Linked DNA regions of Xanthobacter dioxanivorans. The protein of the gene in region 2 binds, or shares a complex with, the protein of the main gene of each other region. Links are inferred from orthologs where the notes say so. Each region holds a gene or a part of one and is shown on either strand. Other genes may lie near its edges. The genes, in order: secA, secY and secG.

Region 1 (9,879 bases), 890 kb from region 2 along the record:
GTGCTCACCAACGGCCTCGTCGCGGTGGTGGCGACGGCGGTGGCTCTTTACCCGGCCGGGCGGATCGCGACGCCGCGCCTGCGGCTGATGGCGGTGGTGTCCATTGTGCTGGTGGGGATCATCTACGCGCTGCTGCTCCGGCACGTGTGGAACCCCACGGGCTGGCAGGCGGTGGCGGACCACCTGCTGCATGAGGCGACGCCGCTGCTGTTCCTTGCGACCTGGGGCCTGTCACGCCACGGCAGCCTCGCCGTCCGCGACGCCCTGTGGGCGATGGCGCCGCCGATCCTCTACCTCGCCTATGCCCTGGCGCGGGGCGAGGCGGACGGATGGTACGCCTACTGGTTCCTCGATCCGGCCAAGCTCGGGGACGGGCGCATGGCCCTCAACACGGTGCTGCTCGCCGCGGCGTTCCTCGCGACGGCCCTGCTTTTCCTCGGCATCGACAGGCTGCTCGCCCGCCGCATCGCCCGCTGAGCGGCGCGCCCGGGCGGGACGGCTCCCGCCCCCAAGACCCGAAAAGACCCGGCGCTTCAGGCGAAGCGGCCGTGGCAGTGCTTGTATTTCTTGCCCGAGCCGCAGGGGCAGGCCTCGTTGCGGCCCACCTTCCCCCAGCTGGAGGGATCGTTCGGATCACGCTCCACCACCGCCACGTCGCCCGAGAGCAGGGGCTGGGGCCGGCTGCCGATGGACGCACCAGCGAACGCGATCTCGTCCTCGCCGGTGAAGGGGTCGGCGTGGTGGGCTTCCATGGGCGGAAGCTCCTCCGTCGCCGGCGGCTGGGTGACGATCTCCACCCGCATGAGCTGGGCGGTGACGATCTCGCGCAGCCGGTTGAGCAAGGCGGAGAAGAGGTTGAAGGCCTCGGACTTGTATTCGTTGAGCGGGTCGCGCTGGGCGTAGCCGCGCAGCCCCACCACCTGCCGCAGGTGGTCGAGCATGGCGATATGCTCGCGCCAGAGGTGATCGAGGGTCTGCAGCAGGATGGACTTTTCCACATAGCGCATGATGTCCGGCCCGTACTGGGCGGCCTTGGCCGCCATCAGCTCGTCGGCCAGGCGAATGACGCGCTCGGTGACCTCGGGGCCGGCGATGCCCTCCTCTTTCGCCCATTCCTTCACGGGCAGTTCGAGGGCGAGCACCTCCTTCAGCGCCGCGTCGAGGCCGTCCACGTCCCACTGCTCGGGATAGGCGTTCTCGGGGATGTGCTTGGCCACCATCTCGGTGATGAGGGCGTGGCGCATGTCCTCGACGGTCTCGGCGACGTCGCCGTCATTCATCAGTTCGAGGCGCTGCTCGAACACCACCTTGCGCTGGTCGTTCAGCACGTCGTCGTACTTGAGCAGGTTCTTGCGCATGTCGTAGTTGCGCGCTTCCACCTTCTGCTGCGCCTTCTCCAGCGCCTTGTTGATCCAGGGGTGGATGATGGCCTCGCCTTCCTTCAGGCCGAGGCGCTGCAGCATGCCATCGAGCCTGTCCGACCCGAAGATGCGCATCAGGTCGTCTTCCAGGGAGAGGAAGAACTTGGAATGGCCGGGGTCGCCCTGGCGGCCGGAGCGGCCGCGCAGCTGGTTGTCGATGCGCCGGCTCTCGTGCCGCTCGGTGCCGAGCACGTAGAGGCCGCCGGCGGCCAGCGCCTTCTGCTTCAGCGCTTCCACCTCGGCGCGGATCTTCGCTTCGGCGGCGGCGCGCTCCTCGCCTTCCGGCAGGTCCTTCAGCTCGATGTCGATGCGCATGTCGGCGGAGCCGCCGAGCTTGATGTCGGTGCCGCGGCCGGCCATGTTGGTGGCGATGGTGATCGCCCCCGGCACGCCGGCCTGGGAGACGATGTAGGCCTCCTGCTCGTGATAGCGCGCGTTCAGCACCGCGAAGGCCTTCACAGCGCTGTCATTGCTGAGGAGCTCGCGGCCGGAGAAGGCCTCCGGGTCGGAGAAGTCCTTCTGCTTGAAGTCGGCCTGCTTGAGCAGTTCCGCCAGCAGCTCCGATTTCTCGATGGAGGTGGTGCCCACCAGCACCGGCTGGTCGCGCGCGGCGCATTCCTTGATCAGCTCGATGATGGCGGCGTACTTCTCGCCCGCGGTGCGGTAGACCTCGTCGTCGTCGTCGGTACGGGAGATCGCCACGTTGGTGGGGATCTCCACCACCTCGAGCTTGTAGATGTCGGAGAACTCCGCCGCCTCGGTGTTGGCGGTTCCGGTCATGCCCGACAGCTTGTCGTAGAGGCGGAAATAGTTCTGGAAGGTGATGGAGGCCAGCGTCTGGTTCTCGGGCTGGACCTGCACCCGCTCCTTGGCTTCCAGGGCCTGGTGCAGGCCTTCCGAATAGCGCCGGCCGGGCATCATGCGGCCGGTGAACTCGTCGATGATCACCACTTCGCCGTTGCGGACGATATAGTCCTTGTCGCGCTGGAAGAGGGTGTGGGCGCGCAGGGCCTGGTTCACATGGTGGACCACCGAGACATTCTCGATGTCGTAGAGGCTCTCGGACTTGAGCAGCCCCGCCTCGGTCAGCATCTGCTCCATCTTCTCCATGCCCGCTTCCGTCATGGTGACGGTGCGCTGCTTCTCGTCGACCTCGTAGTCTTCTTTGGCGAGGCGCGGGATGTAGGCGTCGATGGTGTTGTAGAAGTCGGAGCGGTCGTCGAGCGGGCCGGAGATGATGAGGGGCGTGCGCGCCTCGTCGATGAGGATGGAGTCCACCTCGTCGACGATGGCGTAGAAGTGCGGGCGCTGCACCATGTGGGCGCGCTCGTACTTCATGTTGTCGCGCAGATAGTCGAAGCCGAGCTCGTTGTTGGTGGCGTAGGTCACGTCGCTGGCGTAGGCGACGCGGCGCTCGTCGTCGTCGAGGCCGTGGACGATGATGCCGGTGGTGAGGCCGAGGAAGCGGTAGAGGCGGCCCATCCACTCGGCGTCGCGCTTGGCGAGGTAGTCGTTCACCGTCACCACGTGCACGCCCTTGCCGGCCAGGGCATTGAGGTAGACGGGAAGGGTGGCGACCAGGGTCTTGCCCTCGCCGGTCTTCATCTCGGCGATGCCGCCCTCGTGCAGCACCATGCCGCCGATGAGCTGCACGTCGAACGGCCGCATGCCCAGCGCGCGCTTGGCGCCCTCGCGCACGGTGGCGAAGGCCGGCACCAGAAGGTCGTCCAGCGTCTTGCCTTCGGCGATCTGGCGGCGGAAGTCGTCGGTCCGGGCCCGGAGCGCCTCGTCGGAAAGCGCCTCCAACTCCGGCTCCAGTGCGTTGATGGCCTGAACGCGGGGACGGTATCCCTTCACCCGGCGATCGTTCGCGGAGCCGAAGAGCTTGCGGGCAAGTCCACCTAACATGGGTTGTGTCTCTGTTCCGATCCGTCAGGTCTCAAGGAGGGCGGAGACGGGCCGCCGGACCCTCCGGTCAATGATGCGCCTTTGGACAACCGCAATGCGGCGTCAGCAAGTCCGCAGGGCGCGCGCAGGCGGGTGCAGCGACAAAGCGCGCAGCCGCTTTCGCGCGTCCCTTCGGGGGCAGCGTACCAGCGGGACACTTATGAACGGGTCGGGGCAATGTCAATGCGAGGTCGGGCGATCCGGGTGCCGTGCGCCGCGCGGGGGAGGGCGGCCGCGGCCCGTCGCGCCCCTGCCGGTGCTCATCTCCCCTCCCGGCTCGCCCGCCGTCGCGCGCTCGGACCGGAGGCGCATCCGCGCTGCTTTGACAAAGCGTTGCTGCCTTGCACAGGCCGCGGCAAATCCGGCCGGCACGCGGGACCCGGCCCATTCCTCTCATGGACACGTCTGGACCCCATGCTTACTATCCGCCGCGACTGCACAATCGGGGGATGGAGTATGGTGGGGGGTATCGGGGTGTCCGGTGGGCTGCAGCGTGGCAGCGTCGCGCTTTGTGCGGCCTTACTCCTGGCGGCCTGCGAGGAGAAGAACACCTACGTTCCACCCCCGCCTCCCAAGGTGACGGTCGCTCCGGTTCTGGAGCAGCCGGTGACGCGCTTCCTAGAGCTCACCGGCAACACCGCCGCCATCAATTCGGTGGACCTGAACGCGCGCGTCCAGGGCTTCCTCACCTCCATCAACTACAAGGATGGCGCGCTCGCCCGGAAGGGCTCGGTGCTGTTCGTGATCGAGCAGGACCAGTACAAGGCCCAGCTGGACCAGGCCAAGGCGACCCTCGCCGCCAACCAGGCCGCGCAGGTGCAGGCCGAGGCGGAATACAACCGGCAGGCGCAGCTCGCCAAGCAGGACTTCGCCTCCCAGGCCACCCTCGACCAGGCGCGCGCCAAGCGTGATTCGGCGGTGGCCGATGTGGCCAACGCCCAGGCCTCGCTGCTGCTGGCCCAGATCAACCTCGGCTATACCGAGGTCGCCGCGCCCTTCGACGGCGCGGTCACGGCCCACTTGCAGGACGTGGGCGCCCTCGTCGGCTACAGCGGGCCCACCAAGCTCGCCACCATCGTCCAGCTCAACCCCATCTGGGTCTGGTTTACCCTGAGCGAGCAGCAGGTGCTGCGCATCAAGGAACACCTCGCCAAGGACGGCCGCTCGCTGGTTTCCATCACCCGCGAGGTGCCGGACATCCCCATCGAGATCGGGCTGCAGACCGAGACCGGCTATCCGCACACGGGCCGCATCGACTACATCGCGCCGCAGGTGGACCCCAGCCTCGGCACGCTCACCGTGCGCGGCCTCTTCCAGAACGACGATTTCGCCCTTCTCCCCGGCCTTTTCGCCCGGGTGCGCGTGCCGCTGGGCAAGGCGGCGACCACCCTCCTCGTGCCGGACGCCGCCATCAGCGCCAACCAGCTCGGCCCCTACGTGCTGACGGTCAGCGCGGACAACGTGGTGTCGCAGGCGCAGATCACCCTCGGCCAGCTCCAGGCGGACGGGCTGCGTGCCGTGGAAGGCGGGCTGAAGAGCTCCGACCGCATCATCATCAACGGCATCCAGCGCGCGGTGCCGGGCTCCAAGGTGGACGTGGAGGCAGGCAAGATCGTCGGCATCGCCGCGCCCAAGACCGACGACGGCAGCAAGCCGCTGCCGAAGCCGGCCGGGGTCGCGCCCGCCAATGCGCCGGCGGTGGCCGCGCCTTCGGTCGCGCCCTCGCAGGCGCCGACCTCGCCTTCGACCCCGAAGAACTGATCCGCCCTCGAACCTGGGGCAGCGCCCATGATCTCGCGCTTTTTCATCGAGCGGCCGGTCCTCTCGAACGTGCTCGCACTGGTGTTCGTGCTGATCGGGCTTGTCTCGCTCATGCGGCTGCCGGTATCGCAGTATCCGAACATCGTGCCGCCGACGGTGTCGGTGTCCACGTCCTATCCGGGCGCCTCCGCCAAGACGCTCATCGACACGGTCGCCCTGCCCATCGAGCAGCAGGTGAACGGCGTCGAGGGCATGCTCTACATGCAGTCCTGGTCGGCATCGGACGGCACCTACACCCTGATCGTCACCTTCGCCATCGGCACCGATCCGAATATGGCGCAGGTGCTGGTGCAGAACCGCGTCAACATCGCCCTTGCCTCGCTGCCCACCGCGGTGCAGGCGCAGGGCGTCACCATCCTGCAGAAGGGCACCTCGATCCTCGAGTTCGTGACCCTGATCTCGCCGGACGGACGGTATGACGGCCTGTTCCTCAACAACTACGCCATCATCAACATCCAGAACGAGCTGGAACGCGTCTACGGCGTCGCCAACGTGGGCGTGTTCGGCGCCGGCACCTACGCCATGCGCATCTGGATGGATCCCGACCGCATGCAGGCGTTCGGGCTGACCCCGACGGACATCTCCAACGCCATCCAGAAGCAGAGCCAGGAGGTCACCCCCGGCCAGCTCGGCATTCCGCCGGCGCCGTCCAACGCCGCCTTCCAGTACACGGTGAACATCAAGGGGCGCCTGGACGAGGCGAAGGACTACGAGAACATCATCGTCAAGGTGGATAATTCGGACGGCGGGCGCATCGTCCGCATCCGGGATATCGGCCGCGTAGAGCTGGGCTCGCAGAGCTATTCCAAGGACTTCATGCAGGACAACAAGCCTGCGGCCGGCATCGGCATTTTCCAGCTTCCCGCCGCCAACGCCCTGCAGGTGTCCGCCCAGGTGGCGCTGAAGATGGAGGAGCTGAAGAAGAGCTTCCCCGAGGGGCTCGAATACAACATCCCCTTCAACACCACCTGGTTCGTGTCCGCCTCCATCGACGAGGTCTGGAAGACCCTGTTCGAGGCGGCGCTGCTGGTGCTGGTGGTGATCCTGCTCTTCCTGCAGGACTGGCGGGCGACGCTGGTGCCGGCGACCACGGTGCCGGTGACCATCATCGGCGCCTTCGCCGCCATGGACGCCATGGGCTTCACCATCAACCTTTCGACCTTGTTCGCCATCATCCTTGCCATCGGCATCGTGGTGGACGACGCCATCGTCATCGTCGAGGGCGTGGCGCGCCACATCGAGGAGGGCATGGACGGGCAGCCGGCCGCGGAAAAGGCCATGGACGAGCTGTTCGGCCCGGTGGTGGGCATCACCCTCGTGCTCATGTCCGTGTTCCTGCCGGCCTCGTTCATACCGGGCCTGACCGGGCAGATGTTCAAGCAGTTCGCGCTGGTCATCGCCGCGACGGCCTTCATCTCGGCCATCAACGCGGCGACGCTCAAGCCCACCCAGTGCGCCCTCTGGCTGCGCAAGCCGGTGCCGCCGGAGAAGCGCAACTTCATCTATCGCGGCTTCAACACCATCTACGGCAAGGCGGAGCACTGGTATGCGGGACTCATCTCCCGCATGGTGCATCATTCCAAGCTGATGGTGATCATCGCCATCGCGCTCATGAGCGTCGCCGCCTATGGCCTGACGCGGATCCCCACCGCCTTCCTGCCGATCGAGGACCAGGGCTACTTCCTGGCCCACGTGCAGCTGCCGGACGCCTCCAACCTCAACCGCACCAAGCAGATCGTCGCCGACGTGTCCGATCGCGTGCGCAAGGTGCCGGGGGTCAAGACCGCGCTCGGCATCTCCGGCATCTCGGTGCTCGACAACTCCTCCACCCTGTCCAATGCCGGGGTGCTTTACATCACCCTCACGCCGTGGGACGTGCGCTACGCCACCACCGGGCAGGACCTGCTCTCGCTCTACAACAACCTCAACAAGGCGGTGGCGGACGTGGAGGAGGCGGAAGTGCTGATCCTGGTGCCTCCGGCCATCCAGGGCATCGGCAACGCCGCCGGCTTCACCATGCAGCCGCAGCTGCGCAACGGCAATTTCGACTACCGCCTGCTGGAGCAGATCACCACCACCATCGTCGACAAGGCGCGGGCCCAGTCGGCGCTGAGCCACGTCTCCTCCTCGTTCCGCGCCGGGGCGCCGCAGATCGAGGTGGAGGTCAACCGCATCAAGGCGGAGACGCTGGGCGTCACCGTGGGGCAGGTGTTCAACACCATCTCGTCTTATCTGGGCTCGACCTACGTCAACCAGATCAACAAGTTCGGCAATGTTTTCCAGGTCTACGTGCAGGCGGAGGCGGGCTACCGCGTCACGCCGGCGGACTTGGTGGGCCTGAAGGTCCGCACGCCTGGCGGCGACATGGTGCCCCTGGGCACGCTGGTGGACATCAAGACGGTGCAGGGCCCGCCCCTGATCTCGCTTTACAACCTCTATCCGAGCTCCACCGTCGTGGGGGCCGAATCGGCCGGCTTCTCCTCCGGGCAGGCGCTGTCGCTGATGGAGCAGATCGCCACCTCGACCCTACCGCCCGGAGCCGGCTTCGAGTGGACCGCCATGTCCTATCAGGAGAAGGCGGTGGGCAATCAGATCTACTACGTGTTCGGCCTCGCCATTCTGCTCGTCTATTTCGTGCTGGCCGGACAGTATGAGAGCTGGATCCAGCCCATGGCCGTGATCCTTGCGGTGCCGCTGGCGCTGCTCGGCACGGTGGGGGCGCTGCTGGGGCTCGGCGTCGCCAACAATCTCTACACCCAGATCGGCCTCGTGCTCCTGATCGCGCTCGCCTCAAAGAACGCGATCCTGATCGTGGAGTACGCCCGCGAGAAGCGGGCGGAGGGCATGGAGATCATGGATGCGGCGGTGGAGGCCTCGCGCCTCCGGTTCCGCCCCATCCTCATGACCTCGTTCGCCTTCATCCTCGGCGTGCTGCCGCTGGTGTTCGCCACCGGCGCCGGCGCGAACTCGCGCAAGTCCATCGGCATCGCGGTGGTCTCGGGCATGCTTGCCTCCACCTGCCTCGCGGTGCTGTTCGTGCCGTCCTTCTACACGGTGCTGCAGCGCTTCGAGGAGAAGTTGAAGGGCAGGAAGAAGAAGGCGGGCGGCCTCACGCCCCCCGAACCCGACGTGCCCCCGGCGCCCGCATCTGCCTGAACCCGGGGCGCCGCTGGTGCCGTTTAATGCGGCACTTGCTCGCCAACGAGGCGAGCGTCGCCGCAAAGTCGCGCTTTCGCCCCATAAGGGGCTTGGCTAACCTTGGCTGAATGCGTTCCACCCAACCGTTGGGCTGCCCCCCGGGGCCGTCGCCCGCAGGACCAGGTGCCTTCATGTCGATCCTCGCGAGCCTGCATCACGTCACGAGCTACAAGTATGAGCGCCCGGTGGCCATGGGTCCGCAGACCATCCGCCTGCGCCCGGCGCCGCACAGCCGCACCGAGATTCCCGCCTATTCGCTCAAGATTTCGCCAGCCGAACATTTCATCAACTGGCAGCAGGACCCGTTCGGCAACTGGCTCGCGCGCATCGTCTTCCCGGAGAAGGTGGAGGAGTTTAAGGTCGAGGTGGATCTCCTCGCCAAGCTCGACGTGCTCAATCCGTTCGACTTCTTCGTCGAGGAATATGCCGAGAACTTCCCCTTCACCTACGCCCCCGAGCTGAAGGCGGAGCTTGCTCCCTACCTCGAGCTGGAGAGCGAGGGGACGCCGTTCGACGCCTTCGTCGCCTCGGTCTCGCGCGAGCCGCGCCGTATCGTGGATTTCCTCGTGGAAATCAACCAGCGGATGCAGCAGGAGATCGGCTACGTCATCCGCATGGAGCCGGGTGTCCAGACGCCGGACGAGACGCTCACCAAGAAGCTCGGCTCGTGCCGCGACACCGGCTGGCTGCTGGTGCAGGTGCTGCGCCATCTCGGCCTCGCCGCGCGCTTCGTGTCCGGCTACCTGATCCAGCTGAAGCCCGACGTGGCGGCGCTGGACGGTCCGTCCGGCACCGACGTGGACTTCACCGACCTGCACGCCTGGTGCGAGGTGTATGTGCCGGGCGCGGGCTGGATCGGCCTCGACCCCACCTCCGGCCTGCTCTGCGGCGAGGGCCACATTCCGTTGGCCGCGACCCCCATTACCGGTCGGCGGCGCCCATCACCGGATACTTGCTTGAGAAGTCGGAGACCGAGTTCGGCTTCGACATGAGCGTTGCCCGCGTCGCCGAGGCGCCGCGCGTCACCTTGCCCTTCTCCGACGAGACCTGGGCCGCCCTCGACGCCCTCGGCCACAAGGTGGACGAGGACCTCAAGGCCGGCGACGTACGCCTCACCATGGGCGGCGAGCCCACCTTCGTCTCCATCGACGACTATGAGTCGCCGGAATGGAACACCGAGGCCCTCGGCCCGCAGAAGCGGGTGCGCGCTGACGACCTCATCCGCCGCCTGCGCCGGCGCTTCTCCGCCGAGGGCGTGCTGCATTACGGCCAGGGCAAGTGGTATCCCGGCGAGACGCTGCCGCGCTGGTCCTTCGACCTGTTCTGGCGCAAGGACGGCCAGCCCATGTGGCGGCGCGAGGACCTGATCGCCGACGAGAAGATCAATTACGGCGCCACCGCCGCCGACGCGGACCGCTTCTGCAAGGCCCTGGCCGAGAAGCTGAAGGTGGGTGCGCAGTTCGTGCAGCCCGCCTACGAGGACAACATCTAT
Region 2 (9,376 bases):
GCCGAGGACCAGGAGATGGTATTGCCCTGGGCGTCGGTGATGGTGATCATGGTGTTGTTGAACGAGGCGTTCACATGCGCCACGCCGGAGGCAATGTTCTTGCGCTCGCGGCGCTTCACGCGTGTTGCTTCTTTAGCCATCTCAGTCTTCGATCCTTCAGGCGCGCCCGTAGCTCCAGGCGCTCGGGATGGCCCTTGGCGGGCCGGTCAATGCGGAAAGGCCGGCTTGGCCGGCCTCCCCTGTCCTCAAGCCTCGCGGCCGATCACTTCTTCTTGCCCGCGATGGGCTTCGCCGGTCCCTTGCGGGTGCGGGCGTTGGTATGGGTGCGCTGGCCGCGCACCGGCAGGCCGCGGCGATGGCGCAGGCCCCGGTAGCAGCCGAGGTCCATCAGCCGCTTGATGTTCATGGCCACTTCGCGGCGCAGATCGCCTTCCACGATGTAGTCGCGGTCGATGGTCTCGCGGATCTGCAGCACTTCCTGGTCGGTGAGCTGGTTCACGCGGCGCTCGGCCGGAATGCCCACCTTCTCCACGATCTCCTCGGCCTTCTTGGCGCCGATGCCGTGGATGTACTGGAGCGCGATGACGACGCGCTTGTTGGTCGGAATGTTGACGCCTGCAATACGAGCCACTGCTCTCTCCATGTGACGCCGGCGGGCCTTGCGGCACGCGACCGGCGGAATGATCCCCGCGTCCGGTGGAGGCCGGCCCCTGCGGAGAAACGACGTTGCCCGGATACGACAAAAATGCCGCCCTGTCCGACCCTTCCGGGTGGACCGAACGGCACCTGTTCCGAAGCGAGGAAGTGGCCATAGCCGGGATTTAAGAAAACGTCAAGGGGTTCCCCGACTTCAGCGCCGCGCGAGCGCATAAAGGTGTTCCGCCGCCTGGAGCGCCTGGAGCCCCCCCAGCGCGATCATATGGCGCAAATGAAAAGACCCTCCCGCTCGATCACGGGAGGGCCTGGTTCAGGCATCACGAGTGGGCGACCGTTGAAGGCCGACGTCTTCGCGCCCTCACGCCGCCTCGGCAAGCACCCCGTCGATGGCGGCGGTCACCTGGTCGATGGGGGCCATGCCGTCGATCTGCTTCAGCTGGCCGCGCGCCTTGTAGTACGGCGCCACCACCGCGGTGTCGCGGTTGTAGGCCTCCAGGCGGGTCTTGAAGACATCCGGGTCATCGTCCTTGCGGACCGGCTCGCCCTTGGCCTTGGCCTCGGCGGCGCGGTTGAGGATGCGGTTGACCAGCTTTTCCTGATCCACCACCAGCTCGATCACCGCGTCGAGCTTCATGCCCGTCTCGGCGAGCAGGCGGTCCAGCGCCTCCGCCTGGGCCACCGTGCGCGGGAAGCCGTCGAGGATGAAGCCGTTCTTGGCGTCCGGCGCCGCGAGGCGCTCGGCGATGATGCCGATGACGATCTCATCGGAGACGAGGCCGCCCGCATCCATGACGGCCTTGGCCTTGAGCCCCACCGGCGTGCCCGCCGCCACAGCGGCACGCAGCATGTCCCCGGTGGAGAGCTGGACGATCCCGTGACGGGCGACCAGCCGTTGCGCCTGCGTTCCCTTGCCTGCCCCGGGCGGGCCCAGCAGCACCAGCCTCATTTTACTTTCTCCTCCCCCCGCGCAGCTTGGCCTTCTTGACCAGTCCTTCGTACTGATGGGCCAACAGATGTCCCTGGATCTGGGACACGGTGTCCATGGTCACGCTGACCACGATCAGCAGCGACGTCCCTCCGAAATAGAACGGAAGCGACGCATAGGAAATCAGCAGTTCGGGGAAGAGGCAAACCGCCGCAATGTAGGCCGCGCCGACGACCGTGATGCGGGTGAGGACATAATCGATATATTCCGCCGTCCGCTCGCCCGGGCGGATGCCGGGAATGAAGCCGCCATGCTTCTTCAGGTTGTCCGCCGTCTCCACCGGATTGAACACGATCGCGGTGTAGAAGAAGCAGAAGAACACGATCAGCGCCACATAGAGCACCATGTAGAGCGGGCGCCCGTGGCCGATATGGGTGGTCACGGTCTGCAGCCATTCCGGCCCCGAGCCCTGCATGAAGCTGGCGATGGTGGTCGGGATCAGCAGCAGCGACGAGGCGAAGATCGGCGGGATGACGCCCGACGTGTTCAGCTTCAGCGGCAGGTGGGACGACTGCCCCTCATAGATGCGGTTGCCCACCTGGCGCTTGGGATACTGGATCAGCAGCCGGCGCTGGGCGCGCTCCATGAACACGATGAAGGCGATGATCACCACCGCCATCAGCAGCACGCCGAGAATCACCACAGTGGAGATGGCGCCCTCGCGGCCGAGTTCCAGCGTGCGCACGAAGGCGCCCGGCAGCTCGGCGACAATGCCGCCGAAGATGATCAGCGAGGTGCCGTTGCCGATGCCGCGCGAGGTGATCTGCTCACCCAGCCACATCAGGAACATGGTGCCGCCGGTGAGCGTGATCACGGTGGTGATTCGGAAGAACCAGCCGGGCTCCGCCACCACGCTGCCGGAGCCTTCCAGGCCAACCGCGATGCCGTAGGCCTGGAACAGGGCAAGCACCACGGTGAGGTAGCGGGTGTACTGGTTGAGCTGCTTGCGGCCCGCCTCGCCTTCCTTCTTCAGCGCCTCCAGCGTCGGCGAGACGCTGGTGAGCAGCTGGATGATGATGGAGGCGGAGATGTACGGCATGATGTTCAGGGCGAAGATGGCCATGCGCTCCACGGCGCCGCCCGAGAACATGTTGAAGAGGCCGATGATCCCCTGGTTCGCGTTCTTGAACACGTCGGCCAGAGCGTCGGGATTGATTCCCGGCATGGGGATGTAGGTGCCGAGCCGGTAGACGATGAGCGCGCCGAGGGTGAACCAGATGCGCTTCTTCAGCTCCTCGGCCTTGCCGAGGGCGCCGAAATTGAGGTTCGCCGCGAGTTGTTCCGCCGCCGAGACCATGCCTTGCTCCGCTGGACGCCGCCCTCGAGGGGCAGCCCTTATATGAGGGCGCGATTTGCGGTGCCAAGACGCCTCAAGCCCGATCGGACCGGATCGACGTGCGCTTTGTTGCGGATGCCTGTGGATCTCGGCCGCGGCCTGAGCGGGAGCCGTCTGCGCCCACTCGTCCGGGCTCGAGGTCCATCACGCATCCGCGGCACCGGAGCATCGCCCGGAAAAGCAGATACCCGGCATTACGCCGGGTTGCCAGAAAGAGATGCCGGGCGGACGACCCGCCGCGCATCCCGAGGCAGAAGCGCGGCCGGGCGAACCCGGCCGCGCCCGGATCACTCCGCTTCGGCCGCAGCCGGCGCGGCCAGCATGGTCACCGCGCCGCCGGCCTTCTCGACCGCGGCGACGGCGGACTTGGTGGCGTAGGCCACTTCCAGCGTCACCTTGGCGGTCAGCTCGCCGGAGCCGAGCACGCGCACGCCGTCCTTGATCCGGCGCAGCACGCCGGCGGCGACGAGCGTGGCCTCGGTCACCGTCTGGCCGGCGTCGAGCTTGCCCGCGTCCACGGCCGTCTGGATGCGGCCGAGGGTCACCTCGTTGTAGTCGAGGCGGAAGATGTTGTGGAAGCCGCGCTTCGGCAGACGCCGGTGCAGCGGCATCTGCCCGCCTTCAAACCCCTTGATGGCCACGCCGGTCCGGGCCTTCTGGCCCTTCACGCCGCGCCCGGCGGTCTTGCCCTTGCCGGAGCCGATGCCGCGGCCGACGCGCATCCGCTTCTTGCGGGCGCCGGGATTGTCCCTGATTTCGTCGAGCTTCATGTCCCGCTCCTCACTCGACCACACGGACGAGATGGGCGACCTTGGCGATCATGCCGCGCACGGCCGGGGTGTCCTTGAGGGTGGAACGGCGGCGCTGCTTGTTCAGCCCGAGGCCGACGAGGGTGGCCTCCTGGTCGAACGGGCGGCGGATCGGCGAGCCGATCTGCTCCACGGTGATGGTCTTGTCGCTCATGGAGCGCTCCTATCGATGTGGTTCGCGCCGCTCAGTCGGTCGCTTCCGCGTCTTCGACGCGGCGGCGGGACTGGAGCTGCGACACCTTGATGCCGCGACGCGCCGCGACCGAGCGCGGTGAGTCCTGGTTCTTGAGGGCGTCGAACGTGGCGCGCACCATGTTGTAGGGGTTGGAAGACCCGAAGGACTTCGCCACCACGTCGTGCATGCCGAGGGTCTCGAACACCGCGCGCATCGGGCCGCCGGCGATGATGCCGGTACCGGCCGGAGCCGCGCGCAGGATCACCTTGCCGGCGCCGTGGTGACCATGCACGTCGTGATGCAGGGTGCGGCCTTCGCGCAGCGGCACGCGGATGAGCGCGCGCTTGGCGCTCTCCGTGGCCTTGCGGATGGCCTCCGGCACCTCGCGGGCCTTGCCGTGGCCGAAGCCGACGCGGCCCTTCTGGTCACCCACCACCACCAGGGCGGCGAAACCGAAGCGCCGGCCGCCCTTCACCACCTTCGCGACGCGGTTGATGTGGACCAGCTTGTCCACGAACGTGTTGTCGCGGTCCTCGCGCTCGTGGCGCTGTTCCCGTTCACGGGCCATTTTTCGCTCGTCCTTCGGCGTCAGAACTGAAGGCCGCCTTCGCGGGCGCCCTCAGCGAGCGCCTTGACGCGCCCATGAAAGATGTATGCGCCGCGGTCGAACACGACCGCGGTCACGCCCTTCGCCAGAGCCCGCTCGGCCACCAGCTTGCCAATGGTCTTGGCCGCATCGGTGTCCGCGCCGGTCTTGAGCGCAGAACGCAGGTCCTTCTCAAGGCTCGACGCGGCGGCGAGAGTCTCGCCCTTCGCGTCGTCGATGACCTGCGCATAGATGTGCTGCGAGGTCCGGTGCACCGACAGGCGCGGACGTCCGTTCGCAGCAACGCGAATCGCACGGCGCACCTTGGCCTTGCGGCGCGCCAGCGCCTCCAAATCCTTAGCCATGGTTCGCCTCCGTCACTTCTTCTTGCCTTCCTTGCGGAAGATGAATTCACCGGCGTACTTGACGCCCTTGCCCTTGTAGGGCTCGGGGCCACGGAACTCGCGGATCTCCGCCGCCACCTGACCGACCTTCTGGCGGTCGATGCCGGTGATGACCACCTCGGTGGGCTTCGGCGTGACGATCGAGATCCCTTCCGGGATCGGATAGATCACGTCGTGGCTGTAGCCGAGGGCGAGGTTCAGGTTCTTGCCCTGCACCGCCGCCTTGTAGCCGACGCCCGTGATCTCCAGCTTCTTCTCGAAGCCCTTGGTCACGCCTTCCACGAGGTTCGCCACCAGCGTGCGGGACATGCCCCACATGGCCTTGTGGCGGGTGGTCTCGCCCTTCATGGATACCAGGATCTCGGATCCTTCGACCTTGGCCCCGATCTCTTCCACCAGGGTCACTTCGAGGGCGCCCTTGGGGCCCTTCACCTTGACCGTCTGACCGTCCAGGCTGGCAGTGACGCCGGCCGGAATGGCGACGGGGAGCTTGCCGATCTTCGACATGTTATCCTCGCTCGCCTTAGAACACGGTGCAGAGCACTTCGCCGCCGACATTCTTGTCGCGGGCGACGTGATCCGCCATCACGCCCTGGGGTGTGGAGACGACCGCGATGCCGAGACCGTTGGCGACGCGGGGCAGGTTCTTCACCGACGCATAGACGCGGCGGCCGGGCTTCGAGACACGGGCGATCTCGCGGATCACCGGGGTGCCGTCGAAATACTTGAGCTCGATCTCGAACTCGGTCCGGCCATTGCCGTGGTCGGTCGCGGTGTAGCCGCGGATGAAGCCCTCGTCGCGCAGCACGTCGAGAACGCTCGCCCGCAGGCGGGAGCCCGGGGTCGAGGTCTTCTGCTTGCGGCGCATCTGGGCGTTGCGGATGCGGGTGATCAGATCGCCGATGGGATCAGTGACAGCCATCGTTATCTCCTCACCAGCTCGACTTCACGAGGCCGGGCACCAGCCCCTGGTTGCCCAGCTCGCGCAGCGCGATACGGCTCATCTTGAGCTTGCGGTAGAACGCGCGCGGCCGGCCGGTGACCTCGCAGCGATTGCGGATGCGGATCTTCGCGCCATTGCGCGGCATCTGCGCCAGCTTGAGGGTCGCCTGGAAGCGCTCCTCGATGGGCAGGGTCTTGTCATTCACGATCGCCTTCAGACGCGTGCGCTTCGCCGCCTGGCCCGCGGCCAGCTTGCGGCGGCGCTCGTTCGTCTCGATCGCGCTCTTCTTCGCCATCTCTTGCTCCTGTTCTCCGCGTCTGAGGCAGCTGACGCCCCTCACGGCCGGAAAATCACTCGGTCACTGGTCCATTCAAGCCGCCCGGGCGGGGCCCGGGCAGGACGGGCGCCGCTTTCGCGAAGCGCCCCTCATAGCCGCTCACTGGCGGAAGGGGAAGTTGAAGGCCTTCAGAAGCGCGCGGGCTTCCTCGTCCGTCTTCGCCGTGGTGCACACGATGATGTCCATGCCCCAGATCTGCTCGACGCGGTCGTAGTTGATCTCGGGGAACACGATGTGCTCCTTGATGCCCATGGCATAGTTGCCGCGGCCATCGAAGCTCTTCGGGTTCAGGCCGCGGAAGTCCCGCACGCGGGGCAGCGCCATGGTGACGAGCCGGTCAAGGAACTCGTACATGCGCACCTTGCGAAGGGTGACCTTCGCGCCGACCGGCTGGTTCTCGCGCAGCTTGAAGTTCGAGATCGCCTTGCGGGCCCGGGTGAGCACCGGCTTCTGGCCGGCGATCTGCGCCAGGTCGGCGGCGGCGGTCGTCGCCTTCTTGGTATCGGCAGTGGCCTCGCCGACGCCCATGTTGATGACGATCTTGTCGATCGTCGGCACTTCCATGGGGTTCTTGTAGCCGAACTGCTCGATCATCTTCGCCCGCACCACCTCGTCGTAGAAGGTGCGCAGCTTCGGGGTGTACGTCGCCTCAGCCATCGATCCTCTCCCCGGAACGCTTGGCCACGCGGACCTTGGTCCCGTCTTCCAGCACCTGGAAGCCGACGCGGGTCGGCTTGCCGTCCTTCGGATCGGCAACGGCGACGTTCGACAGCTGGATGGGAGCCTCCTTGGAGATGATCCCGCCCTCCTGGTTCGCCGACTGGCGCTGGTGACGCTTCACGATATTGACGCCGCGGACGAGCGCACGCTCCTCCTTCGGCAGCACCTGGATAACCTCGCCGGTGCGACCCTTGTCGCGGCCGGTGAGGACGACGACCTTGTCGCCCTTCTTGATCTTGGCGGCCATCACAGCACCTCCGGCGCCAGCGAGATGATCTTCATGTGGTTCTTGGCGCGCAGCTCGCGCGGAACCGGTCCGAAGATGCGGGTGCCCACCGGCTCCTTGTTGTTGTTGATCAGCACGGCGGCGTTCTTGTCGAACCGGATCACCGAGCCGTCCACGCGACGGATGTCCTTGGCGGTGCGAACCACCACGGCCTTCATCACGTCGCCCTTCTTCACGCGGCCGCGCGGAATAGCCTCCTTGACCGACACCACGATGATGTCGCCCACGTGGGCGTACTTCCGCTTGGAGCCGCCAAGCACCTTGATGCACATGACACGACGCGCACCGGAATTGTCCGCCACGTCGAGATTGGTCTGCATCTGGATCATGACGCACCTGTTCTCGTCATCCGGCGCCGCCGGCGCGCCGGCATTGCCTTGAACCCTTGTTTACCGTGCCCGCTCATCGGAACACGGCGTTGCCGCGATGCGGTCTCCACTCGGCATCCCTAGAGAGCCGACGGACCCGGCACCGGAGCCTTCCCCCGCCCAGACGATCCATCCGGGCGGGAAAACCTCATATCAGACTTCCGCGCGCTTCTCGCCCTGGATCACGATCCAGTTCTTGAGCTTGGAAATCGGCCGGTGCTCCTCGATCCACACCGTATCCCCCACCGACCAGGCATTGGCCTCGTCGTGGGCGTGATACTTCTTGGACCGGCGCACGGTCTTCTTCAGCAGCGGATGGGTGAAGCGACGCTCCACCCGGACCACCACGGTCTTGTCGGTCTTGTCGCTCACCACGACGCCCTGGAGCACGCGCTTCGGCATCGCTTCCTCACTTCGCCTTCTGCGCCGGCGAGCCGACGCGCTTTAGGGTCTGCACGGTCTTGATCCGCGCGATGTCGCGGCGGATCTGCTTGGACCGCGCAGTGTTCTCCAGCTGACCCGTCGCCTTCTGGAAGCGCAGGTTGAACTGTTCCTTCTTCAGCTTCAGCAGCTCATCGGCGAGCTGATCGGGGCTGAGGGCCCGAACGTCCTCGGCTTTCATGAGCCTCTCCTCACTCGGCGATGCGCTGGATGAAGCGCGTCTTGATGGGCAGCTTCGCCGCCGCGAGGGTCAGGGCCTCGCGGGCGGTCTCGACGCTGACCCCGTCGATCTCGAACATGATGCGGCCGGGCTTGACCCGGGCGGCCCAGTATTCCGGAGCGCCCTTGCCCTTGCCCATACGCACTTCGGTCGGCTTGGCCGACACCGGCACGTCCGGGAACACGCGGATCCACACGCGACCCGCGCGCTTCATGTGACGGGTGAGCGCGCGACGGGCCGCCTCGATCTGGCGGGCGGTGACACGCTCCGGCTCGACGGCCTTCAGGCCGAACTCGCCGAAATTCAGCTCCGTACCGCCCTTGGCGACGCCGTGGATGCGTCCCTTGAACTGCTTGCGGAACTTGGTGCGCTTGGGTTGCAGCATGGCTTAATCGCCTTCTCTCTCGCCAGCCGTCACGCGCGGGAGCCGCGATCGCGGTCACCGCGGTCGCCACGCTCGCGGTCGCCACGCTCACGCCGCTGGGGACGCGAGGAAGGACCGGCTTCCTGCTCGGCCTGGCGCTTGTCCTGCGCCATGGGATCGTGCTCGAGGATCTCGCCCTTGAACACCCACACCTTCACACCACACGTGCCGTAGGTGGTGAAGGCGGTGGCGGTGCCGTAGTCCACGTCCGCACGCAGGGTGTGCAGCGGCACGCGGCCTTCGCGGTACCATTCCAGGCGCGCGATCTCAGCGCCGCCGAGGCGGCCCGAGCAGTTGATGCGGATGCCTTCGGCACCGAGACGCATGGCCGACTGCACCGCGCGCTTCATGGCCCGGCGGAACGCCACGCGGCGCTCGAGCTGCTGGGCGATGGATTCGGCGACGAGACGGGCGTCGATCTCGGGCTTACGGATCTCGACGATATTGATGAAGACTTCCGAGCTGGTCATCTCGGAGACCTTCTTGCGCAGCTTGTCGATGTCCGCGCCCTTCTTGCCGATGACCACACCGGGACGACCGGAGTAGATGGTCACGCGGCACTTCTTGTGCGGACGCTCGATCACCACCTTGGACACCGCGGCCTGCTTGAGCTGCTTGAACAGCATCTCGCGGATCTTGATGTCCTCATGCAGGAGCCGGCCGTACTCGCCCTTGTTGGCGAACC
Region 3 (9,397 bases), 1.0 Mb from region 2 along the record:
GGACGACGACGACGCCCTCGATGGCTTCCTCCACCATGCGGCGCGCCGCCAGCGCCCGGCTCAGCTCTGCGACGCCCGGCGTTGTAAAGCGCACGGCGGCGAGGCGCAGTCCCTCCCCGCCGGGAGCGGGAACGCCGTAGCGCTCGGTGAAGAGGCCGCGGCTCATCACGTCCACATTGCCGCGCGGCGTCTCCCCCACGAACCACTCGGCGAGGGCGCGGCGCACCGGCGTTCCGGTGACGGTCTCGAGGAACGCCTGGTGCTGCGCCGGCACGTCCGCCACCAGCACCACGCCAGCCATCGCGGTCACCTGGTTGGAGTGGCGCTGCAAATCCGCCGACCAGAAGTTCTCGGGCCGGCTCTGGGTGCAGGTGAACAGGCCCACGTCCGGGCCGGCCGGATCGCGGGCGAAGGCCAGGCAGAAGCCCACCTCCACCTCCTGCCCGTCCGGACGGCGCGCGTTGCGGGCGAACTCGAACAGGTCGAAGCCGCCGAAGCCGGCCGCATCGAAGGAGGCTTTCTCCGCCGCGGGGTCTCTGCCCTCCAGGGCGAGCATGGAGAGCCCCTCCCCGTTCGTCTCCAGGAAGCCCTGGTTGAAAGCGCCGAACGAGAAGGCGGTCTCGGTGGCGGGGGGGATCTTTTCCGGCTCCACCACCTGGAGCAGCTCGATGAAGAAGCCGGGCGTCTGGATGATGCGGTTCTCGGTGCCCCACGGGTGCCGGTTGCGGGCCCCCACGGTGAAGCCCAGGAGATCGTAGACTTCACCTGCCGCATCGAGATCGCGGACGAGGTGCACCACATGGTCGAGGCCGCGTCGCATGGCTTCTCCTCTTGCCGGCATGCGCCGGGTCCTGCTCCAGGGCAGCAGCCGGGGCACGGATGAAAGGGAAGGAAGGACGCGTCGGCCCGGCCGGGCATCGCATCGCTTCGGTCGAAGACGGGCGATGATCCAGCCGCCCGCAACGGAGATTAATGCGGTACCGCTGAAGATGGAAACAACTTCAGGTAGAGGTTTCGATCTACCTTATTACCGTCAAACCAGCCGGCTCTGCTCCATCGCCGCCCCGATGAAGGACGCGAACAGCGGGTGCGGCTCGAACGGACGCGACTTCAGCTCCGGATGGAACTGCACGCCGATGAACCAGGGATGGTTGCCATATTCCACGATCTCCGGCAGCAGGCCGTCCGGCGACATGCCGGAAAAGCGCAGGCCGTGCTGCTCCAGGCGGTCGCGATAGGAGGTGTTCACCTCGTACCGGTGACGGTGCCGCTCGGAAATGTCCCGCGTGCCGTAGATGGATCCGACGCGGCTGCCGGGCTCCAGAAAGGCCTGGTACGCCCCCAGGCGCATGGTGCCGCCGAGATCGCCGGCCTGCGTGCGCCGTTGCAGCTCGTTGCCCTTGAGCCATTCGGTGAGCAGGCCGACCACCGGCTCGGAGGTGGGGCCGAACTCGGAGGAATTGGCGTTCTCGATGCCGGCGAGGTTCCGCGCCGCCTCGATCACCGCCATCTGCATGCCGAAGCAGATGCCGAGATAAGGCACGGCCCGCTCGCGCGCGAACTGCGCCGCGCGGATCTTGCCCTCCGCCCCGCGCTGGCCAAAGCCGCCGGGCACGAGGATGCCGTGCACGTGCTCCAGGAAGGGGGCGGGGTCCTCGCGCTCGAAAGTCTCGCTCTCGATCCAGTCGAGGTTCACCTTCACCTTGTTGGCGATGCCGCCGTGGGCCAGCGCCTCGATCAGCGACTTGTAGGCGTCCTTCAGCCCCGTGTATTTGCCGACGATGGCGATGGTGACCTCGCCCTCGGGATTGCGCACGCGGCCCTCGATGTCGGTCCAGCGCTTCAGGTTCGGCGCCGGGGCCGGCTCGATGTTGAAGGCGGCCAAGACTTCCTTGTCGAGCCCTTCCGCGTGGTAGGCGGATGGCACGGCATAGATGTTGTCCACGTCCCGCGCCTCGATCACCGCTGTCTCGCGCACGTTGCAGAACAGCGAGAGCTTGCGCCGCTCCTCGCGCGGAATCTCCCGGTCGGTGCGGCAGAGCAGGATGTCGGGCTGGATGCCGATGGAGCGCAGCTCCTTCACCGAATGCTGCGTCGGCTTGGTCTTCAGCTCACCGGCCGAGGGAATGTAGGGCATCAGGGTGAGGTGGATGAAGATGGCGTGGCCGCGGGGCAGCTCGTTCTTCAGCTGGCGGGTGGCCTCGAAGAAGGGCAGGCCTTCGATGTCGCCCACCGTGCCGCCCACCTCGATCAGCACGAAATCAAAGCCCTCGTTGCCTTCCAGCACGAAGTCCTTGATCGCGTTGGTGACGTGGGGAATCACCTGGATGGTGGCACCGAGATAGTCGCCCCGGCGCTCCTTGGCCAGGATGTCCTGGTAGATGCGGCCGGTGGTGATGTTGTCCTGCTTGGTCGCCGGCGTGCCGGTGAAACGCTCGTAATGGCCGAGGTCGAGATCGGTCTCGGCCCCGTCGTCGGTCACGAACACCTCGCCGTGCTGGTACGGGCTCATGGTGCCCGGATCGACGTTGAGGTAGGGATCCAGCTTGCGGAGCCGGACGGTGTAGCCGCGCGCCTGAAGGAGCGCCCCCAAAGCTGCGGAGGCGAGGCCCTTGCCCAGGGAAGACACGACGCCGCCGGTGATGAAGATATAGCGCGCCATGGGCCTCGACCTTACCTCGTGCAAACGCGATTCGGCGAGAGCGAAGCCGGGAAGGGCCTCGCCTCGCCTGTGGAGAAAGAAGATCGCCGCGAAACCGCGGCGATCGACTCACTTGGACTGCGGAACCTGGGGACCGCTCGGGGCGGCCGGAGCCACCGGCGCCGCGGGGGCGCCCTCGGGTGCCGGGGCACCCTGCGGACGGATCTGATCGAGAATGGAGCCGCCGCTCTGCGGCACCGAGGGACCGCTCTGGCCCTGGCTCGCCGGCTGCAGGATGGAGCGCGGCGCACGTCCCCAGCCGGCCACAATGGTGAGCGACAGGGACGTGATGAAGAAGATCAGCGCCAGCACCGCCGTCGCGCGGGTGAGCACGTTGGCCGAGCCGCGCGCGGTGAAGAAGCCGCCGCCAGAACCGCCGCCCCCGCCGCCAATGCCGAGTCCGCCGCCCTCGGAGCGCTGGATCAACACCACGCCGATGAGCGAAAGCACCACCATGAGGTGAATAACGATAAGAACCGTCTGCATGGAATCCATCACATTCGCGCCACGGCTTTCACGCCCGGCGCGCAGGTTGCGGGTGATCTACACGATCGGGCGCCCGGAGGGAAGGGTATCACCGCGGGTCTTCCCTGCGCGGCGCGCAGGGAAGCGGCTGTTCCGCCTGTGCGGCAGATCTTCAGCCTCGGCCCGGCGTCGCACCCCGGCCACAACCCGATCCCGCGCCTACTCCAGCGCCAGCAGCGCCAGGGAGGCGAGCGCGATCACCCATACCGCGCCGCTGATCCGCCGCCCGCACCCGGCGATGAGGTTCACGACCACATAGGTGATGAAGCCGAGGCCGATGCCGCTGGCGATGGAGAAGGTGAAGACCACCGCGAGCGCCGTGGCCGCGGCGGGCAGCGCCTCCGCCGCGTCGTCCCACGGCAGGTCGCGCATGGCGCTCACCATGGCGAGGGCGACGACCAGCAGCGCCGGGGCGGTGGCATAGGCCGGCACGGCGAGCGCCAGCGGCGCGAAAAGCAGGCAGGCGAGGAACAGCAGCGCCACCACCACGGCGGTGAGCCCGGTGCGTCCTCCCGCCTGGATGCCGGCCGCGCTCTCGATATAGGAGGTGATGGTCGAGGTGCCGAGCATCGAGCCGACGATGGCGCCCCCCGAATCGGCGATGAGCACCCGCCCGAGGCGCGGCACCGAGCCATCCGCGCGCATCAGCTTCGCCTTGTAGAGGGTGGCAATGAGCGTGCCCATGTTGTCGAGCATGACCAGGAGGAACAGGGCGGCGATCACCCCCACCATGCTGAGCCGCAGCACGCCGGCGATGTCCAACTGAAGAAAGGTGGGCGCGAGGGAGGGCGGCGCCGAGACGACGCCGGTGAAGGTCACCAGGCCGAGGGGCACCCCCGCCAGCGTCGCCGCGGCGACGCCGATGAGGATGGCGCCCGGCACCTCCCGCGCCGCGAGCCCGGCCATGAGCAGGAAGCCGCCGCAGGCGAGCAGCGTCGAGGGCGCCGCAAGGTTGCCGATGCCCACGAGGGTGACCGGATTGGCGACGACGACGCCCATGCCCTTCAAACCCAGCAGCGCCAGGAACAGGCCGATGCCCGTCCCCATGCCGAGCTTCAGCGACATGGGAATGGCATTGAGCAGCCACTCGCGCACCTTCAGCATGCTGAGGACGAGGAACATCAGGCCCGATACGAACACCGCGCCCAGCGCCTGCTGCCACGGCACGCCCATGCCCTGCACCACCGTGAAGGCGAAGTAGGCGTTGATCCCCATGGCCGGGGCAAGGGCGATGGGATAGTTGGAAATCACCCCCATCATCGCCGAGCCAAACGCCGCCGCAAGGCAGGTTGCGGTGAAGGCCGCGCCCGGGTCGATGCCGGCCTGGGCCATGATCTGCGGGTTCACCACCACGATGTAGGCCATGGTCAGGAAGGTGGTGAGGCCGGCGACGATCTCGGTGGAGATGGAGGTGCCGCTCTCCTTGAGCCTGAAGACCCGCTCCACGAACGCGCGCATGCGCCGCCTCCCCCTTGCCGCCGATGCCATGACTTTAGCAGCAGATCCCGGGCTCCTCGGCAAGGCGCGCGCGATGGGCCCCCGCCGGCGGTAGCCGGGCATGGCTTGTACAAAGGGGGCGGCTCAACCACCCTGCGCCCGCTCATCATCTTTGGGGGATATCGTGCGTCACATGATCTGCGTCCTGGCTGCGCTCGCCACGGCCACGCCCGCGCTGGCGCAGGCGCTGAAGTCGAACGAAGTCCTGAGCTCCATCGCGGTCGCGCCGATCAGCACCCCCAATCCCGTGCTCGGCGCCGACGGACGGGTGCACCTCGCCTACGAGCTTTTCGTCACCAATCCGAGCAAGCAGTTCGTCACCCTCGACAAGGTGGAGGCGGTGGACCCGGACGGGCGCCCCATCTACGGCCTCGACGGCGATGCGCTCGGCGCCATGGTCTCGGCCTATGCGGGTGGCGGCCGCACCCTGCCGCCGGGGGGCTCCGCCGCCGTCTTCCTGGATGTGACCTTCGCCCGCGACGTGCCGCTGCCCGAGCGCGTCCTCGCCCGCGTGCTGGCGACGCGCCAGGCCGCCGGGCCAGACGGCAAGCCGGTGCCGATGCCGGCCGATGCGCCCCTGCCCGCCACCTTCTCCTTCACCGGCGCCCCGACCGCCATCGGCAAGCCGGCGGTGGTTATCGCCCCGCCGCTGCGCGGCAAGGGTTGGGTCGCCATCAACGGCTGCTGCGACGCCATCACCTCCCATCGCGGGGCGATCATGGCGGTGAACGGACAACTGCGGGTGCCGGAGCGCTTCGCCATCGACTTCGTGCAGCTCAATGCCGAAGACCACCTCTTCACCGGCGATGTGCATGCCCTCAAGAGCTATGCCTATTTCGGCGCGCCGGTGCATTCTGTCGCCGACGGGGTGGTGGTGAACCTCTACGACGCCACCGGCGAGCAGGTGCCGGGCGGCGCCGCCAAGGGCATCAATCCGGAGAATATCGGCGGCAACATGCTGGTGATCGACATGGGCAGCGGCAATTTCGCCTTTTACGCCCACCTCCAGCCCGGCAGCCTGAAGGTGAAGCTGGGCGATAAGGTGAAAGCGGGCGACGTGATCGGCCTGCTCGGCAACACCGGCAATTCCACCGCGCCGCACCTGCATTTCCATGTGATGGACGGCCCCTCGCCGCTGGATGCCAACGGGCTGCCCTACGCCTTCACCGCGTTCCAGAGCCAGGGCGTGGTGCAGATCGACGGCGCGGACTTCTTCGACAAGCCGGTCGCCGCGACCATCGACCGCCGCCGCCTTGAGGGCCCGCGGCAGAACGCTTTGCCCCTCAACAACGAGGTGGTGGACTTCGGGCCGTGATCTTGTCCGGGCCGGCAGCCCGGAATATTCGGACGGCCGTTCAGCCTCGGGAGCAAGCCGGCATGTACGGAAAGGGCACCATCAGGGCTCTTACAGCGATTCTGGCGCTTGGCGCCGCGCCGGCCCAGGCATGCCAGTGCGTCCTGCCCCTGGACCCGGATGCCCGCCGAGATTTCATCATCGAGCGTGCGCAGACCGTCTTCAGCGGCCGGGTCCTGGCGATCCGCAAGATCAAGGGCCCGCCCGAGGTTGCGGGTGACGGCGTGATCGAGGCGGAAGTGGAAGTCGTCACTTTGGTGAAGGGAAACGCCAAGGGCACCGTCACCATCCGCACCTTGGCCGGTGACAACGGCGCCAATTGCGGCATGGGCGGTAAGGTTGCCGCCGCCTGGTCCTCCGGCGAACGGCTTGCCTTCGCCCTGGGGGCGGGCGAAGGCAAGCGCGGACGACGGATCTTCTGGGCCAACAGCTGCACGTCGGGACGGTTCTACATCCCGCCGTAGCCCACCGGCCTCAATGCCCCAGCACCGCCAGCAGCAGCAGCGCCACGATGTTGGTGATCTTGATCATGGGGTTCACGGCGGGGCCGGCCGTGTCCTTGTAGGGATCGCCCACCGTGTCGCCGGTGACGGAGGCCTTGTGCGCCTCCGAGCCCTTCATGTGGCGCACCCCGTCCTTGTCCACGAAGCCATCCTCGAACGACTTCTTGGCATTGTCCCAGGCACCGCCGCCCGAGGTCATGGAGATGGCGACGAACAGGCCGGTGACGATGACGCCCAGCAGCATGGCGCCCACCGCCGAGAAGGCGGCCGACTTGCCGGCCACCCCGCCGCCGGCCACGAAGTAGATGACGAAATAGCAGACGATGGGCGAGAGCACCGGCAGCAGGGAGGGGATGATCATCTCCTTGATGGCGGCCTTGGTGAGAAGGTCGACGGCGCGCGAATAGTCCGGCTTCTCGGTGCCGGCCATGATGCCCGGCTTCTCGCGGAACTGCCGGCGCACCTCTTCCACGATGGCCCCGGCGGCGCGGCCCACCGCCGTCATGCCCATCGCGGCGAAGAGGAAGGGCAGCAGGCCGCCGAACAGCAGGCCCACCACCACATACGGGTTCTCCAGCGAGAAGTTGGGCGAGACGCCGGAGAAATAGGACCCCGGCGCCGCCTGGGCGATGAAGTATTTCAGGTCCTGGCTGTAGGCGGCGAACAGCACCAGCGCGCCGAGGCCCGCCGAGCCGATGGCATAGCCCTTGGTGACCGCCTTGGTGGTGTTGCCCACCGCGTCGAGGGCGTCGGTGGACTGGCGCACCTCCTTGGGCAGGCCCGCCATCTCGGCGATGCCGCCGGCGTTGTCCGTCACCGGGCCGAACGCATCGAGAGCCACGATCATGCCCGCCAGCGCCAGCATGGTGGTGGCGGCGATGGCGATGCCGAACAGGCCGGCGAGCCCGTAGGCGAAGAGGATGCCGGCGATGATGACGAGCGTCGGCAACGCCGTGGATTCCAACGAGACCGCGAGACCCTGGATGATGTTGGTGCCATGCCCCGTCACCGAGGCCTGGGCGATGGACACCACCGGGCGATAGCCGGTGCCGGTATAGTATTCGGTGATCACCACGATGGCGCCGGTCACCGCGAGGCCCACGAGGCCGCACAAAAGCAGGCTGGTGCCGGTGAAGTCCGCCCCCGGAATGGCGCCGAAGCCGGGCAGGAGCCAGGTTACCAGCGCCAGCGCGATGATGGAGAAGCCCGCCGTCGCCATCAGGCCCTTGTAGAGCGCGCCCATGATGGAAGAGGTCGGGCCGAGCCGGACGAAGAAGGTGCCGGCGATGGAGGTGAGGATGCACGCCCCGCCGATGGCGAGCGGATAGACGATCATGGTGGCCAGTGTCGCCGGCACCGCCGCGAAGAAGATGGCGGCCAGCACCATGGTGGCCACCACCGTCACCGCATAGGTCTCGAACAGGTCCGCGGCCATGCCGGCGCAGTCGCCGACATTGTCGCCCACGTTGTCGGCGATGGTGGCGGGGTTGCGCGGGTCGTCCTCGGGGATGCCGGCTTCCACCTTGCCCACGAGGTCGCCGCCCACGTCGGCGCCCTTGGTGAAGATGCCGCCGCCGAGACGGGCGAAGATGGAGATGAGCGAGGCGCCGAAACCCAGCGCCACCAGCGAATCCACCACCGTGCGGCTGTTGAGCGCGAAGCCGAGGATCTGGGTGAGCACGAGGAAGTAAACCGTGACCCCGAGGAGCGCGAGGCCGGCCACCAGCATGCCGGTGACGGCGCCGGCCTTGAAGGCGAGGTCGAGGCCCCCGGCCAGCGACAGGGTCGCCGCCTGGGCGGTGCGCACGTTGGCGCGCACGGACACGTTCATGCCGATGAAGCCGGCCAGGGCCGAGAGGATGGCGCCCACCGCGAAGCCCACGGCCACGAGCCAGCCGAGAAACAATCCCACGAGAATGAAGATGACGACGCCGACCACCCCGATGGTGGTGTACTGGCGCTTCAGATAGGCCTGCGCGCCCTCCGCGATGGCGGCGGCGATTTCCTGCATCCGCGCCGTGCCGGGATCCGCCGCCATGAGCTCGCGGATGGCCCATACGCCATATGCCACGGCCAGGAGGCCGCAGGCGATGATCAACACCAAAGCCAGCATCTATCCCACCCTTTTCGTTTCCAACCTGTATTCTTTTATGGGGTGAGTGTGAGGGGTGCGGTGATCCACGGCAAGGGGCCTTTGGGCATACTGTCGCGGTCCGGAGGGGTTCCAGCCGCCGGTAACCCCATCCGCGCCACCGGCTGCCCCGGCCTTCGGGATTGACGCGGGGGGCGCCCTCCCCTATCCGCTGCCCCTTCCGCACGCAGCAATATGAGCCCCGTCGCGCCCCATGGCCGAGCCCGCGTTGAAACCGTCGCCCCGCATTTCGTTCGTGTCGCTGGGCTGTCCCAAGGCGCTGGTGGACAGTGAGCGCATCGTCACGCGCCTGCGCGCCGAAGGCTACGAGTTGACGAAGACCCATGCGGGCGCCGACCTCGTGGTGGTGAACACCTGCGGCTTCCTCGACAGCGCCAAGGCGGAAAGCCTGGCCGCCATCGGCGATGCGCTGGCGGAAAACGGCAAGGTGGTGGTCACCGGCTGCATGGGCGCCGAGCCCGAGCAGATCCGCGACATCCATCCCGGCGTCCTCGCCATCACCGGCCCGCAGCAATATGAGAGCGTGCTGGCGGCCGTGCACGAAGCCGTGCCGCCCCTGCACGACCCCTTCCTCGACCTCGTGCCCGAGCAGGGGGTGAAGTTCACCCCCCGGCACTACGCCTACCTCAAGATCTCCGAGGGCTGCTCCAACCGCTGCACCTTCT

Evidence for each region.
Region 1: the proteins of secY (region 2) and secA are in contact, whole or in part, in a crystal structure (PDB 3DIN), measured with the Thermotoga maritima proteins. The link is inferred for Xanthobacter dioxanivorans from one-to-one orthologs. Residues at the interface, in WP_004081795.1 of Thermotoga maritima: Glu108, Gly109, Glu110, Glu111, Ala236, Glu237, Arg238, Arg239, Ile240, Thr241, Ile242, Gln243, Tyr244, Ala245, Arg246, Arg247, Val248, Thr249, Gly250, Arg251, Arg252, Val253, Tyr254, Gly256, Ala257, Ser258, Thr259, Tyr260, Leu261, Pro262; in WP_004082002.1 of Thermotoga maritima: Glu261, Ala262, Arg263, Lys300, Ala301, Arg302, Thr303, Ile304, Ile305, Leu323, Tyr324, Asp325, Pro326, Val329, Ser330, Tyr333, Ile336, Lys340, Phe345, Val349, Glu363, Phe364, Tyr374, Ser375, Gly376, Gly377, Glu393, Ile395, Thr482, Ser483.
Region 3: secY (region 2) and secG share a complex: the UniProt entries of both Escherichia coli proteins name them as parts of the sec protein translocase complex. The link is inferred for Xanthobacter dioxanivorans from one-to-one orthologs.

Annotation. Positions count from the first base shown.
Region 1 is NZ_CP063362.1:2,952,894-2,962,772, forward strand. Bases 334-3,712 are described here. They hold secA (preprotein translocase subunit SecA), read right to left. Parts: upstream 3,330-3,712; coding sequence 534-3,329; downstream 334-533. Other genes in these bases: EZH22_RS13845 (Pr6Pr family membrane protein), read left to right, coding at 334-477. In the rest of the region: more of EZH22_RS13845, read left to right, coding at 1-333; EZH22_RS13855 (efflux RND transporter periplasmic adaptor subunit), read left to right, coding at 3,825-5,129; EZH22_RS13860 (efflux RND transporter permease subunit), read left to right, coding at 5,157-8,345. UniProt on the Escherichia coli protein: Required for protein export, interacts with the SecYEG preprotein conducting channel.
Region 2 is NZ_CP063362.1:3,842,420-3,851,795, reverse strand. Bases 773-3,648 are described here. They hold secY (preprotein translocase subunit SecY), read right to left. Parts: upstream 2,940-3,648; coding sequence 1,605-2,939; downstream 773-1,604. Other genes in these bases: rplO (50S ribosomal protein L15), read right to left, coding at 3,266-3,648; EZH22_RS17985 (adenylate kinase), read right to left, coding at 1,016-1,603. Also shown: rpsK (30S ribosomal protein S11), read right to left, coding at 1-140; rpsM (30S ribosomal protein S13), read right to left, coding at 263-631; more of rplO, read right to left, coding at 3,649-3,748; rpmD (50S ribosomal protein L30), read right to left, coding at 3,759-3,941; rpsE (30S ribosomal protein S5), read right to left, coding at 3,973-4,530; rplR (50S ribosomal protein L18), read right to left, coding at 4,551-4,913; rplF (50S ribosomal protein L6), read right to left, coding at 4,926-5,459; rpsH (30S ribosomal protein S8), read right to left, coding at 5,476-5,874; rpsN (30S ribosomal protein S14), read right to left, coding at 5,885-6,190; rplE (50S ribosomal protein L5), read right to left, coding at 6,332-6,889; rplX (50S ribosomal protein L24), read right to left, coding at 6,882-7,199; rplN (50S ribosomal protein L14), read right to left, coding at 7,199-7,567; rpsQ (30S ribosomal protein S17), read right to left, coding at 7,760-8,008; rpmC (50S ribosomal protein L29), read right to left, coding at 8,016-8,228; rplP (50S ribosomal protein L16), read right to left, coding at 8,239-8,652; rpsC (30S ribosomal protein S3), read right to left, coding at 8,682-9,376. UniProt on the Escherichia coli protein: The central subunit of the protein translocation channel SecYEG. Consists of two halves formed by TMs 1-5 and 6-10.
Region 3 is NZ_CP063362.1:4,890,574-4,899,970, forward strand. Bases 1,480-4,376 are described here. They hold secG (preprotein translocase subunit SecG), read right to left. Parts: upstream 3,188-4,376; coding sequence 2,771-3,187; downstream 1,480-2,770. Other genes in these bases: EZH22_RS22820 (CTP synthase), read right to left, coding at 1,480-2,662; EZH22_RS22830 (NCS2 family permease), read right to left, coding at 3,386-4,376. Also shown: EZH22_RS22815 (VOC family protein), read right to left, coding at 1-820; more of EZH22_RS22820, read right to left, coding at 1,034-1,479; more of EZH22_RS22830, read right to left, coding at 4,377-4,684; EZH22_RS32440 (M23 family metallopeptidase), read left to right, coding at 4,857-6,038; EZH22_RS22840 (hypothetical protein), read left to right, coding at 6,035-6,541; EZH22_RS22845 (sodium-translocating pyrophosphatase), read right to left, coding at 6,552-8,693; 30S ribosomal protein S12 methylthiotransferase RimO, read left to right, coding at 8,926-9,397. UniProt on the Escherichia coli protein: Subunit of the protein translocation channel SecYEG. Overexpression of some hybrid proteins has been thought to jam the protein secretion apparatus resulting in cell death; while this may be true it also results in FtsH-mediated degradation of SecY.